3 regions of the Kitasatospora sp. NPDC114501 genome follow, and region 2 is predicted to be linked to each of the others. Evidence: riboswitches for the same ligand, from Rfam matches in the RefSeq annotation. Region 2 holds a riboswitch; each other region holds the start of a gene.
What was found. A riboswitch is a leader RNA that binds a small molecule or an ion and turns the genes downstream of it on or off. The one in region 2 is predicted to bind S-adenosylmethionine.
Positions count from the first base shown of each region.

Region 1: it holds a riboswitch for S-adenosylmethionine, as region 2 does, so the genes downstream of both, ACZ7RU_RS02680 (aminotransferase class V-fold PLP-dependent enzyme) here and thrC (threonine synthase) in region 2, are expected to answer to the same signal.
Region 3: it holds a riboswitch for S-adenosylmethionine, as region 2 does, so the genes downstream of both, ACZ7RU_RS13665 (IclR family transcriptional regulator) here and thrC (threonine synthase) in region 2, are expected to answer to the same signal.

Region 1 covers NZ_JBVKDS010000001.1:570,282-574,612, forward strand. The annotation lists gene ACZ7RU_RS02670 (response regulator) at 1-344, shown strand, start outside; gene trpD (anthranilate phosphoribosyltransferase) at 462-1,538, shown strand; SAM riboswitch class IV at 1,648-1,766, shown strand; gene ACZ7RU_RS02680 (aminotransferase class V-fold PLP-dependent enzyme) at 1,818-3,182, shown strand; gene ACZ7RU_RS02685 (Lrp/AsnC family transcriptional regulator) at 3,186-3,467, opposite strand; gene ACZ7RU_RS02690 (rhomboid family intramembrane serine protease) at 3,464-4,294, opposite strand.
Region 2 covers NZ_JBVKDS010000018.1:154,641-158,971, reverse strand. The annotation lists gene ACZ7RU_RS30440 (alpha,alpha-trehalose-phosphate synthase (UDP-forming)) at 1-529, opposite strand, end outside; gene ACZ7RU_RS30435 (glucosyl-3-phosphoglycerate synthase) at 568-1,569, opposite strand; SAM riboswitch class I at 1,716-1,851, shown strand; gene thrC (threonine synthase) at 1,868-3,148, shown strand; gene ACZ7RU_RS30425 (MoaD/ThiS family protein) at 3,175-3,453, shown strand; gene ACZ7RU_RS30420 (cold-shock protein) at 3,991-4,194, shown strand.
Region 3 covers NZ_JBVKDS010000006.1:201,257-205,587, forward strand. The annotation lists gene ACZ7RU_RS13655 (GlxA family transcriptional regulator) at 1-172, opposite strand, end outside; gene ACZ7RU_RS13660 (NADP-dependent oxidoreductase) at 243-1,193, shown strand; gene ACZ7RU_RS13665 (IclR family transcriptional regulator) at 1,315-2,028, opposite strand; SAM riboswitch class I at 2,232-2,374, opposite strand; gene ACZ7RU_RS13670 (DUF7144 family membrane protein) at 2,499-2,927, opposite strand; gene ACZ7RU_RS13675 (HEAT repeat domain-containing protein) at 3,155-3,826, shown strand; gene ACZ7RU_RS13680 (HEAT repeat domain-containing protein) at 3,830-4,331, shown strand, end outside.

The sequences.
Region 1 (4,331 bases), on a different contig from region 2:
TCGGCCGCCGGCCCGCCGAGGATCTTCCGGAACTGTCCTACCTGGAGTGCGCGACCACCCCCGCGGTGCTCAAGGCGCTGGAGAAGGGGGGCGTGGACCTCTGCGTGCTGGACGGCGAGGCCGTCCCGGCCGGCGGGCTGGGCCTCGGGCGCCAGCTCAAGGACGAGATCTACGGCTGCCCGCCGGTGCTGGTGCTGATCGGCCGGCCGCAGGACTCCTGGCTCGCCGCCTGGAGCCGGGCGGACGCCGCCATCTCCCACCCGGTGGACCCGGTGGCGCTGGCCGAGGCGGCCGCCGTCCTGCTGCGGGCCAGGGTGGCGAAGCGGACTCCGGCCGTCCGCTGAAATCCGCCCGGCAACTGGAAAAGACGGGGGTAGAAGCGACCGCTTCGCTCGATAGGCTGACTCCATCCGTACGGACGTCCCCCCGGAGCGGGGAACCGACAACAGCTGGAGTCAGCCATGGTGAACGTGAACCCTGCGAACGGCGGTAGCGACCCCGCGCAGGTGGTCCGCACCTGGCCGGACGTCCTGTCGGCGCTGTTGCAGGGGGAGGACCTCGACCGCTCGTCCACCGCGTGGGCGATGGACCGGATCATGAGCGGCGAGGCGTCCCCCGTCCAGGTGGCCGGGTTCATGGTCGCGCTGCGGGCCAAGGGCGAGTCGGTCGAGGAGATCGCCGGCCTGGTCGACGCGATGTACGAGCACGCCGAGCCGCTGGAGATCCCCGGCCCGGCGGTGGACATCGTGGGCACCGGCGGGGACCGGGCGAAGACCGTCAACATCTCCACCATGTCGGCGATCGTCGCGGCCGCCGCCGGCGCCAAGGTGGTCAAGCACGGCAACCGGTCGGCCTCCTCCACCAGCGGCTCCTCGGACGTGCTGGAGAAGCTCGGCGTGGCGCTGGACCTCTCCTCCCAGCGGGTCGCCGAGGTGGCCGAGGAGGTCGGGCTCACCTTCTGCTTCGCGGCGAAGTTCCACCCCTCGATGCGGCACGCCGCTACCGCGCGGCGCGACCTCGGGGTGCCGACCGCCTTCAACATCCTCGGCCCGCTGACCAACCCGGCCAAGGTCACCGCGCACGCCATCGGCTGCTTCGACACCCGGCTGGCCGGGCTGATCGCCGGGGTGCTGGCCCGGCGGGGCGCGACGGCGCTGGTCTTCCGCGGCGACGACGGGCTGGACGAACTGACCATCACCACCACCTCGCGGGTGTGGCTGGTGCGCGACGGGGTGGTCACCGAGACCACCTTCGACCCGCGGGACGTCGGCATCGAGCTGGTCGGCATCGAGGCGCTGCGCGGGGCGGACGCCTCGTACAACGCCGAGGTCGCGCGGCGGCTGCTGGCGGGCGAGCACGGGCCGGTGCGGGACGCGGTCCTGCTGAACACGGCGGCCGCGCTGGTCGCGCTGGACCTCGGCGACGCGCCGCTCGGCGAGCAGCTGGCGGCCGGCATGGAGCGGGCCGCGAAGGCGATCGACTCGGGCGCCGCGCAGGACCTGCTGCGGCGCTGGTCGGAGGCCACCAGCCGGATCTGAGGCGGTAGTTGGGGAGCCCGGGCCGGGTACGCCGGCCCGGGCTCCGGTGCTGTCCGGATGCTGGATGCCCGTTTGACCGCCCGCTGGACGCGGCCTAGAGTCTTCGCCAGGTCATGAGTGACAGCGCCAAGCCCCAGCTCGCTGTCCGGCAACCCTCCGTCCGTGGCGGGGTGCCCTGGGTGAGGACCGGGTCGCCACGGCAGATCGTCCGTGCGACAAGCGCGGACACCCGGCGACTGGCACTCCGGGGGTCCCTTACCCCCGAAGGAGTGCATCCCCATGTCCCTCGCCACCGAAATCAGCACCCCGCTCCCGGTTCTCGGCGCCGACGTCCAGGTCCCGCTCGCCAGCGGTGAGAAGGTCGGCTACGCGGCGCTCGACTACGCGGCCAGCTCGCCGGCGCTCCAGCGGGTGTGGGACGACGTCGCCGCCTACGCGCCGTACTACGGCAGCGTCCACCGCGGGGCCGGGTACCTCTCCCAGCTGTCCACCGACCTGTTCGAGCAGAGCCGCCGCACCGTCGGCGAGTTCCTCGACCTGCGCGAGGGCGACCAGGTGGTCTTCACCCGGGCCACCACCGACTCGCTCAACCTGCTGGCCGCCGCCGTTCCGGCCGGCACCCGGGTGTTCGCCTTCGAGACCGAGCACCACGCCTCGCTGCTGCCCTGGGCACACGCCGGACTGGACGTCAGCTACCTGCGGGCGCCGCGCTCGCGGGCCGAGGCGGTGGCCGCGCTGGACGCCGCGCTCGCCGAGGCGCCCGAGGGCCCCAAGCTGCTCTGCGTCACCGGCGCCTCCAACGTCACCGGCGAGCTGTGGCCGGTCGCCGAGCTGACGGAGACCGCGCACCGGCACGGCGCCCGGGTGGTGCTGGACGCCGCCCAGCTGGCGCCGCACCACCGGGTCTCGGTGCGCGAGCTGGACGTCGACTGGGTCGCCTTCTCCGGCCACAAGATCTACGCGCCGTTCGGCGCCGGGGTGCTGGCCGGCCGGGCGGACTGGCTGGACGCGGCCGAGCCGTACCTGGCCGGCGGCGGGGCGACCCGGACGGTGGCCCGGGAGGCGGACGGCTCGGTGGCCGTGCAGTGGCACACCGGCCCGGCCCGGCACGAGGCCGGCTCGCCGAACGTCATCGGCGCCTACGCGATCGCCTCGGCCTGCCGGGCGCTGACCGAGGCCGGCTTCGACGCGCTGGAGGCCCGCGAGCAGCGGCTGATCGCCCGCCTGACCGCCGGTCTGGCCGGGATCCCGCAGGTGAAGGTGCTCAACCTGTTCGGGGAGGGCTCGGCGCGGGTCGGCGTGCTGTCCTTCGTCGTCCGGGGCTGGAACAGCTCGCACTTCTCGGCCGCGTTGTCCGCCGAGTACGGCATCGGGGTGCGCGACGGCCTGTTCTGCGCCCACCCGCTGGTGCGCACGCTGCTCGGGGACGAGGACGTGGCCGTGTCCGAGTGCGGGGCGCCCGATCCCTCGCTGCCGGGCGAGCGCAGCCTGAACGCGATCCGGGTGAGCTTCGGCGCCGGGACGCCGGACGAGCACGTCGACCGCTTCCTCACCGCCGTCCGGGAGCTGGTGACGGACGGCGCGGCCTGGAACTACCGCAATGAGGGCGGCCGCTGCGTCGCGGACACTCAGCGCGAGGGCTGAGGGCTACTCGTCCAGGCCGAGGGCGAACGCGGCTTCCAGGTCGTGCTGGGAGTAGGTGCGGAAGGCGATCTGGGTCTCGGTGTGGGCCACGCCCGGGACCTTGTTCAGCCGGCCCGGGATGACCTCGGCCAGGTCGTCGTGCCGGCGCACCCGCACCATCGCCACCAGGTTGTAGCCCCCGGTCACCGAGTAGACCTCGCTCACGCCGTCGATGGCGGCGATGGACTCGGCGATCTCCGGGATGCGGTCGACACTGGTCTTGATCAGGACGATGGCGGTGATCACAGTTCGGGCTCCTTTGTGAGGTGCCGCCAGCGTATCGGGCGTCCGCCGGGTCGTCGCGGGGGGTGGCGGCGGACCACGGTGCAGGCGTAGAGGAACCCGGCCGAGAAGCCGATTACGTGGACCAGGTACGCCACCCCGGGCCCGGCCGAGTGCACCGACCACCACTGGAGGGCGAACCAGAGGCCGAGCACCAGCCAGGCCGGGAAGCGCAGCGGCAGGAAGAACAGCAGCGGGACGAGGGTGGTCACCCGGGCCCGGGGGTGCAGGCGCAGATAGGCGCCGAGGGCGGCGGCGATCGCCCCGGAGGCGCCGATGAGCACCCGGGTGGAGTTCGGTGAGTGCGCCTCGGCTAGCGCGAAGCCGTACGTGGTCAGGCTGCCGGCGGCCAGGTAGAAGACGGCGTACCGGGCCCGGCCCAGCCGCCGTTCCACGGTGGGGCCGAAGACCTGGAGGAAGAGCAGGTTCCCCAGCAGGTGCAGCCAGCCGGCGTGCAGGAAGAGGCCGGTGAGGACGGACAGGGCCGGGTGCTTTCCCGGGGTCGGGGCGGCCGGGCAGCCGGGGACCGGGTCGGGGGCCTCGGCCAGCTGTTCGGCGGTCAGCGGCCGTCCGGCCAGCACCTCGGCCGGAACGGCGCCCCAGCGCTGCTCGTACCGCTGCTCGGCGCAGACCCGGGCCTGGCCGGTGCCGTACAGCGGGTTGAGGCCCGCGGCCGGTCCGAGCAGGAAGACCAGGGTGTTGAGCGCGATCAGGGCGTAGCTGACCGCCGGGACGGTCGCCGCCGGGCGGCCGCCCCGGGCCGCGGTGTGGTCCGGGACCGCGAACGCCATGCGGCCAAGCATCCCTCCGGGCGCCGCAGGTGACACG
Region 2 (4,331 bases):
GGAGCAGGGCCGGGGCCAGTGAGAGGTGGTAGTCCTGGATGAGGACGGCGGCCTCCGGGGCGGCTTCGGCGGCCAGGGCCTCGGCGAACGCGCTGTTGTAGGCCTGGTAGGCGGCCCATTCGGTGCGGAACCCGGCGTCGAAGGAGGGGGCGGTGGGGGTCGCGTAGAGCAGGTGGTGGACGAACCAGAGGGTGGAGTTGGCGACCCCGTTGTAGGCGCGGGCGAAGGTCTGCGGGTCGATGTCCAGCATCCGTACGGCCTGGCCGCCGACCTCGTGGCCGGCCAGGTCGAGGCGGCCGCGGGGCGCCTCCGCGGCGGCTCTGCGGTCGGAGTCGCTGAGGGCGGCGCAGACCCAGACGGCGTTCGGGTCCTCGATGGCGGACAGGCCGGAGACCAGGCCGCCGCCACCCCGGCGCAGGGTCAGCGTGCCGTCGTCGGCGGTGCTGAAGGACACCGGTCCCCGGTTGGAGGCCACCAGGACGGAGGCGGTGCCCGTGTCGCTCGAACGGTTGGTCGTGAGATCGCCCATGGTTGGGATGTTGCCTGGGGTTCGGCGTGGCAAACCCGTCAGTGGCGGGTCGCGTATTCGGGGACGGTGTGCATCGGGGGGCGTTCCAGGGCGGTCACCGGGTGGGTGTGGGCGGTGAACGCGCGGGTTTCCGGGTGTCGGGTGAACTGGGTGAGATGGGGGTGGACGAGGTCGGCGGAGGCCTTCAGGCGGTGGGTGCGGTCGAGGCGTTCCAGGGCGGTCCGGTAGATGGTGGCGGCCATCCGGCCGAGGGCCTGGCCGTCCTGGTGGCGGTGGTGCCGGACGCCGACGTCCACCTGGGCCAGGGCGTCCAGTCCGGCCAGTTCCAGGGCGTCGACCAGCAGACCGAGTTCGACGCCGTAGCCGGTGGGGAAGGGCAGCCGTTCGAGCAGTGAGCGGCGGGCCGCGTACTCGCCGCCGAGGGGCTGGACGAACCCGGCGAGCTCCGGCCAGTGGAGGTTGAGCAGGGGGCGGGCGACGAGTTCGGTGACCCGGCCGCCGCCGGCGGGCAGCACGGCGCCCTCCGACTCCAGCGGGCGGTCGTACATGGCCTTGACCAGCTGGATGGACTCGTCGGTCAGCAGCGGGCCGACGATGCCGGTGACGAAGGCCGGGTCGAACTCGCGCAGGTCGGCGTCGACGAAGCAGACGATGTCGCCGTGGGTGACCAGCAGCGAGCGCCAGAGCACCTCGCCCTTGCCGGGGACGGCGGGCAGGCGGGGGAGGATCAGGTCGCGGTGTTCCACCCGGGCGCCGGCCTCGGCGGCGACGGCGGCGGTGGCGTCGGTGGAGCCGGAGTCCACGACGACGAGTTCGTCGACGAGCGGGAGGCGTTCCATCAGCTCGCGGCGGACGGTGCGGACGATGTCGCCGACCGTGGCCTCCTCGTCCAGGGCGGGGAGCACCACGCTGACCGTGCGACCGGTGCGCTGCTTGGCGTCGAGGAGGGTGCGGACCGGCCGGTCGGCCGCGCTCCAGGAGCGGCGGCGCAGCCAGGACGCCGCCTGCGGGAGGAGCTCGGGGGTCGGTTCGGCGGGCACTGAGGTCTCCTCGGCGGGTCGGTGGGACGTGTCATCTCGCTTGGCGGACGGTCCCGTTCAGGATTGACGCCTTCGGATACAGTCTTCGTACAGCGGTCGGACCTTTGCACGCCGGGGTCGCCGTTGAGCACCACCACAATTTCACAAGCTCATCCAGAGGGACTGAGGGAACGGCCCGTTGACGTCCCGGCAACCTTCTCGCGCGGCTGTCGACGACAGGCCCCGGCGGGACAGGTGCCAATTCCGGCCCGTGTCGCGACCGCGCCACGGGGAAGATGAGGAGAGAGGCCTCGCCGTCATGGCTATCGACACTGCCGCACCCGTCTCCGTCGACCTCGGCCCCGCCGCCGCGCTGTCCTGTCGCGAGTGCGGCACCCGCTTCCCGCTCGGCCCCAGCTTCGCCTGCCTGGAGTGCTTCGGCCCGCTGGAGATCGCCTACGAGTTCGGCAGCGAGGGCGCCGAGGAGCTGCGCAAGCGGATCGAGGCCGGTCCGGCCTCCATCTGGCGGTACGCGCCGCTGCTGCCGGTTCCGGCCGACGTGGCGTCCAAGCCCAACCTGAACCCGGGGTGGACCCCGCTGGTGAAGGCGGACAACCTGGGCCGGGAGCTCGGTTTCACCGCCCAGCTGCACATCAAGGACGACTCCGGGAACCCGACCCACTCGTTCAAGGACCGGGTGGTCGCCTGCGCGATCGAGGCGGCCCGGGCGTTCGGGTACACCACGCTGTCCTGCTCCTCCACCGGCAACCTGGCCGGTGCGGTGGGGGCGGCGGCGGCCCGGGCCGGGTTCCGGTCCTGCGTGTTCATCCCGCACGACCTGGAGCAGGGCAAGGTCGTCATGGCCGGGGTGTACGGCGGCGAGCTGGTCGGCATCGAGGGCAACTACGACGACGTGAACCGCTTCTGCTCGGAGCTGATCGGCGACGCGGCCGGCGAGGGCTGGGGCTTCGTCAACGTGAACCTGCGGCCGTACTACGGCGAGGGCTCCAAGACGCTGGCGTACGAGATCTGCGAGCAGCTCGGCTGGCGGCTGCCGGAGCAGATCGTGATCCCGATCGCCTCGGGCTCGCAGCTGACGAAGATCGACAAGGGGCTCCAGGAACTGATCAGGCTCGGCCTGGTCGAGGACCGGCCGTACAAGGTCTTCGGTGCCCAGGCCGAGGGCTGCTCGCCGGTGTCGGCCGCGTTCAAGGCCGGCCGGGACGTGATCAAGCCGGTCAGGCCGAACACCATCGCCAAGTCGCTGGCGATCGGCAACCCGGCCGACGGCCCGTACGTGCTGGACATCGCCCGCCGCACCGGGGGCGCGGTCGAGGACGTCACGGACGCCGAGGTCGTGGCGGCGATCCGGCTGCTGGCGCGGACCGAGGGGATCTTCGCCGAGACCGCGGGCGGGGTGACCGTCGGCGTGCTGAAGAAGCTGGTCGAGACCGGACAGCTGGACCCGGCCAAGGAGACCGTCGCGATCAACACCGGCGACGGCCTGAAGACCCTGGACGCCGTCTCAGACGCCGGGATGACCGCCGTCATCCGCCCGACGCTGGACTCGTTCCGCGCCGCCGGCCTCGCGTCCGCCTGAACCACCCGTCCCCCGCAAGGAGAGTCATGAGCGCCAACGTCCGCATCCCCACCATCCTGCGCACCTACACCGGCGGCGCCGCCGAGGTGACCGCCGAGGGCGCCACCCTGGCCGAGGTCATCGCCGACCTGGAGAAGAACCACGCGGGTATCTCGGCCCGCATCCTGGACGACACCGGCAAGCTGCGCCGCTTCGTGAACGTCTACGTGAACGACGACGACGTGCGCTTCGCCGAGGGCCTGGCGACCGAGATCAGGGACGGCGCCGGAATCTCGATCATCCCGGCGGTGGCCGGCGGCTGCTGAGCCGTTCGCGAGAACCCGCGGTCGCCCGCGCGTACGGAATTCCGCTCTCCGTATGCACGGGCGACCGCTTGCATTCTTGCGGGAATATTTCCGAGTCGAACCGGAGTAGAGTGTCGCTCGGCTGGGAACAAGGTTTCCCTTTCGGCCCCCGCAGTGCGCGGCCCGGGGGCGCCCGGCCGCCGGGACCGGCCCGGGAAACATGTCAGGCGGATGTCAGAATTCCCGCAGACCTTTGAGTAATTCGTCCGCTATGTCCGGCGTGGAATGCCGAGTTTATTCCGATTCGGCCCGTACTGTCCTGTGCCGGCTTGATGGAATTACCAGCGGCTGACCCTGTTGCAGAGGGCGTCGGTCCGGATACATTCAGCGGCGGTCGACGCAATCACCCGCTCACCGGAAGCCGCCTGGCGTCCCGCGCGGAGGGTTGCGGCGTGCACGGCTGCGCCCAGGGGGGGTTCCCCGGGCCGGCCTTCAACCAACCCGGGCCCGCGACCTGCGGGCGCGTGAAGGGCCAGCACAGCACTAGGGGAGTTCGGAATGGCTCAGGGCACCGTCAAGTGGTTCAACGCGGAGAAGGGCTACGGCTTCATCGCGGTCGACGGTGGTGCGGACGTCTTCGTCCACTACAGCGCGATCCAGATGGACGGCTACCGCACCCTCGAGGAGGGCCAGCGGGTCGAGTTCGAGATCTCTCAGGGACAGAAGGGCCCGCAGGCGGACATGGTCCGCGCCGCGGGCTGACGCCTTCCGACCCCAGGAGCTCGGCGCGGCCCTACGGCTGGTGACCACTCGCTTCTCGACGGGCCCGTACGACGCGTGTCGTACGGGCCCGTCGGCGTTCCCGGAGCGCTCCGGGGGCGGCCCCGGCGGCGGCTCGC
Region 3 (4,331 bases), on a different contig from region 2:
CGACCGTCCGGTCCTCCGTGGCGGCGCAGGTCACCACCTCGTACGCCCCCGGCACTCCGGGGAAGACCCGGTTGGGGATGCCCAGCTCGAAGGGGTAGACGCCGTCGAGGGCGAGGACGACGACACGGTGCGGCGGCCGGTCGCGGAAGGCGAGGGTTTCGATCGCGGGCATGGCACGATCCTATCGGTCTTTGGCAATCTTGCCATTTCCCTGGTCAGGGCCGTGACCTCAGGCTTGATCCATGACCACGAACACGATGCGAGCCATCACCCAGACCGCCCTCGGCGCCCCGGACGTCCTCCACGAGACCGAGGTCGAACGACCCGAGCCCGGCGTCGGCCAGATCCTCGTCGCCGTCCACGCCGCGGGCGTCAACCCCACCGACTGGAAGCACCGCGAGCACGGCTACTTCCTCGGGCAGCCGCCGTTCACGCTCGGCTGGGACGTCTCCGGCACCGTCGAGGCGGTCGGCCTCGGCGTCTCGCTGTTCGCGCCGGGCGACGAGGTGTTCGGCATGCTGCCGTACCCGTACGGCGTCGGCTCGCACGCCGAGTACGTCGCCGGCCCCGCCCGGGCCTTCGTGCCCAAGCCGGCCGCGCTGAGCCACGTCGAGGCCGCCGCGCTTCCGCTGGTGTCGCTCACCGCCTGGCAGGCCCTGGTCGACACGGCTCGGGTCCAGCCGGGGCAGCGGGTCCTGGTGCACGCCGCGGCCGGCGGCGTGGGGCACGTCGCCGTGCAGATCGCCAAGGCGCGCGGCGCGTACGTCATCGGCACGGCGTCCGCCGCCAAGCACGACTTCGTCCGGGGTCTGGGCGCGGACGAGGTGATCGACTACCGCACCGCCGACTTCGTGGAGGAGGCCCGCGACATCGACGTGGTCCTCGACCCGCTGGGTGGGGACGACCGGCTGCGCTCGCTGGAGACGCTCCGGCCGGGCGGCGTCCTGGTGACGATCCTGCCCCAGGGCCTGGAGGAACCGGCCGAGCGCGCCGCCGAGTTGGGCGTGTCGGTGCGGTCCCTGCTGGTCGAGCACGACCAGGCGGGCATGGCCGCGATCGCCTCGCTCGCCGAGTCCGGGCAGCTGCGGGTGCACGTCTCCGCCGCCTACCCGCTCGCCGAGGCCGCGAAGGCCCACGCGGAGGGCGGCACGGGCCGGGTCACGGGGAAGCTGGTGCTCACCGTCCGCCCGTGACGGCGCGAGGCGGTGCGGATCCGGGGGCCGGATCCGCACCGCCGAGGCCGGCTTCGATGTCCTACTGCGGGGACCGGGCCCTGGGGCGCGCGGAGGTGCGTCCCAGGGCCCGGAGCTCTTCTCAGGGGTGGCGCAGGGCCTCGGTGAGGCGGTGGGCCGCCTCGACGACGGCCTGGGAGAGGGCGGCGCCGGGGTGACGGGTGAGGCGTTCGATCGGGCCGGACACCGACACTGCGGCCACCACCCGGTTGGACTGGCCGCGCACGGGCGCGGAGACCGAGGCGACCCCGAGCTCCCGCTCGCCGACGGACTGGGCCCAGCCGCGCCGCCGTACGCCGCTCAGGGCGGTGGCGGTGAAGCGGGCGCCCTGCAGACCGCGGTGGAGGCGCTCGGGCTCCTCCCAGGCGAGCAGGATCTGGGCGGCGGAGCCGACCTTCATGGGGAGGGTGATGCCCACCGGCACGGTGTCGCGCAGGCCGGAGAGCCGCTCGGCGGCGGCCACGCAGATCCGCACCTCGCCCTGGCGGCGGTAGAGCTGGGCGCTCTCGCCGGTGACGTCCCGCAGCTGGGTGAGCACCGAGCCGGCCGCGGCCAGCAGCCGGTCCTCGCCGGCGGCCGCCGAGAGCTCGCCGAGCCGGGGGCCGAGCATGAACCGGCCCTGCATGTCCCGGCTGACCAGGCGGTGGTGTTCGAGTGCGACGGCCAGTCGGTGGGCGGTGGGCCGCGCCATGCCGGTGGCGGCGACGAGGCCGCCCAGGGTGACGGGGCCGGCCTCCAGGATGCCGAGGATCGAGGTGACCTTGTCGAGCACGCCGACGCCGCTCGTGTTCTCCATGGGTGGGGTACTCCAGTCTCAGGGCCCGGGAGCAGCGGGTCGGCGCTGCTCACCGGCGGCTCCGGGTGGGGAGCCGGGGAGGGTGGTCAGCGAGGACGGGCCGGGGAAGTCGGCCGATTGCCTGCGCCGGGCACGAGACGGGTACGCGAAAGGGCCGGGGCGGGAAGCGCCCGGGCGAAGGACAGCACAGAGAGCACCGTGTCTCCTCATCTTTCCCGCGCCACAGTGGCGACAGGCCGGAGTTGGCACTGCCCCCGGACGGCACGGCGCGTACTTCGGACGCCGGGTCGAACGGGGAGTTGCCGGGGCTTCGTAGGGCCGGTCCCTCCACCCCTCTGGATGATTCGCGAGGAACGATACAAGACTCCCCGGGGCGCTCGGCAAGCCCCCCCCGTCCCCACACGCGGCCGCCTGCCGGGACGACGGGTCGTCCGGCAGGCGGCGGATCGGGCGGAACGGTGCGCTACCGGTCAGGCCGGCTTGTCCACCCGTCCGACGCACAGCGCCCAGATCACCAGGGCGTCGATCGCGATCAGGACGACGGCCCACAAGGGGTAGTAGGGCAGCCAGAGGAAGTTGGCGAGCATGCCCAGTCCGGCGACGACGACGCCGATGATGCGGGCCCAGACGGCACCGCTGAAGACCGCGACACCGGCCACGACCACGACGACGCCGAGGATGAGGTGGATCCATCCCCACCCCTCGGTGTTCATCGAGTACACGTAGCTGCGGGTGACGATGAGCAGACCGTCCTTGCGGACGGCGGCGGCACCCTGGAAGACCGCCATCATGCCGGCCGTGATCAGCATGACCCCCGCGAAGACGGTCCACCCACTCGCATGGGGGTACCGCTCAGGGCCCCTGGCGACGGGGCCGGATCCGGTAGCACTACTGGCCATGACATGGGCTCCTTCGGTGGCGGCCGCCTCGCGGACACGGGGAGACGGGGGGAGAGCAGCCGGGCGGAGGTGCTCCGGGGAGCGCGGGGACGTGCACCCGCGACGGCGGAGCCCCGTATTCACGGTAAGACCGGACTCCCCATCCCGCCGCCGTGGGCCGCGTGCCCGGATCTGCTTGACCTTGTCACGGTGACAAGCCCTTCACTGTGGCCGAGGAGGTGGTCCTGATGACCAGGGCGGAAGAGGACACGAACACGGTGCGGGCGCTCCGGGGGCTGGCGCACGACGACCCGTCGGTGCGGCTGCGGGCGGCGCTGGCCGTCGGCACGAGCCCGCACCCGGGGCTCGTCGGCGGGCTGGTCGAGCGGTGCGCGGTCGAACCGGAGTTCCTCGTACGGGAGATGCTCACCTGGGCGCTCACCCGCTACGAGGCGGCGGTGACGGTCCCGCTGCTGCTCGGCGAGGTCCGCTCGGAGCGCGCGCAGGCCCGGAGCCAGGCCCTGCACACGCTGTCCAAGATCGGGGACCGGCGGGCCTGGCCGGCGATCACCCCGGCGCTGCTGGCCGACGCCGACGAGGAGGTGGCCCGCAGCGCCTGGCGGGCCGCCGTCGTGCTGGTGCCCGAGGGTGGCGAACGCGAGCTGGCCGTAGTCTTGGCGGCTCAGCTCGGACGCGGCGGACGCGAGACGCGGCTGAGCCTCAGCAGGGCGCTGGTCGCGCTCGGGGAGGTGGCGCTGCCGACGCTGGCCACCGCGGCGACGGACCGCGACCCCCGGGTGCGCGCGCACGCGCTCGCCACGGCACGGCTGTGGCGCGACCCGGACGCCGGCTTCGAGTCCGCGGTCGAGGAGGCGAAGCGCACGGTGGCCCTCGGCGGGGGCGGCCGGGAGGGACGGTAGGCAGTGTTGATCGGCGAGGTCGCGCGGCGGTCCGGGGTCAGCGCCCGCATGCTCCGGCACTACGAATCACTCGGACTGGTGCGGCCGACCGGGCGTACCGACTCCGGTTACCGCCGGTACTCGGACGAGGACATCCGGCGGATCTTCCACATCGAGAGCCTGCGGTCGCTTGGCCTGTCGCTGCGCGACGTCGGGCGGGCGCTCGACGATCCCGGGTTCGCGCCCGCGGAGCTCGTCGACGACCTGATCCGCCGGACCCGCGAGCGCATCGCGGCGGAGACGGAGCTGCTCACCCGGCTGCGCCGGATCGACGCCGCGGAACCCGCCGGCTGGGAGGAGGCCCTCCGGGTCGTCGCGCTGCTCCAGGGCCTGGAGTCGAAGAGCGCGGGGACCCGGCAGCGCGCGGCCCTGTCCGTCGGCGAGGCCGTCCCGGTGCCGGTGGAGGCGCTGGTCGAGGCCGTGCTGGGCGAGTCGGACCCGCACGTCGCCGGAGCGCTCCGCTGGG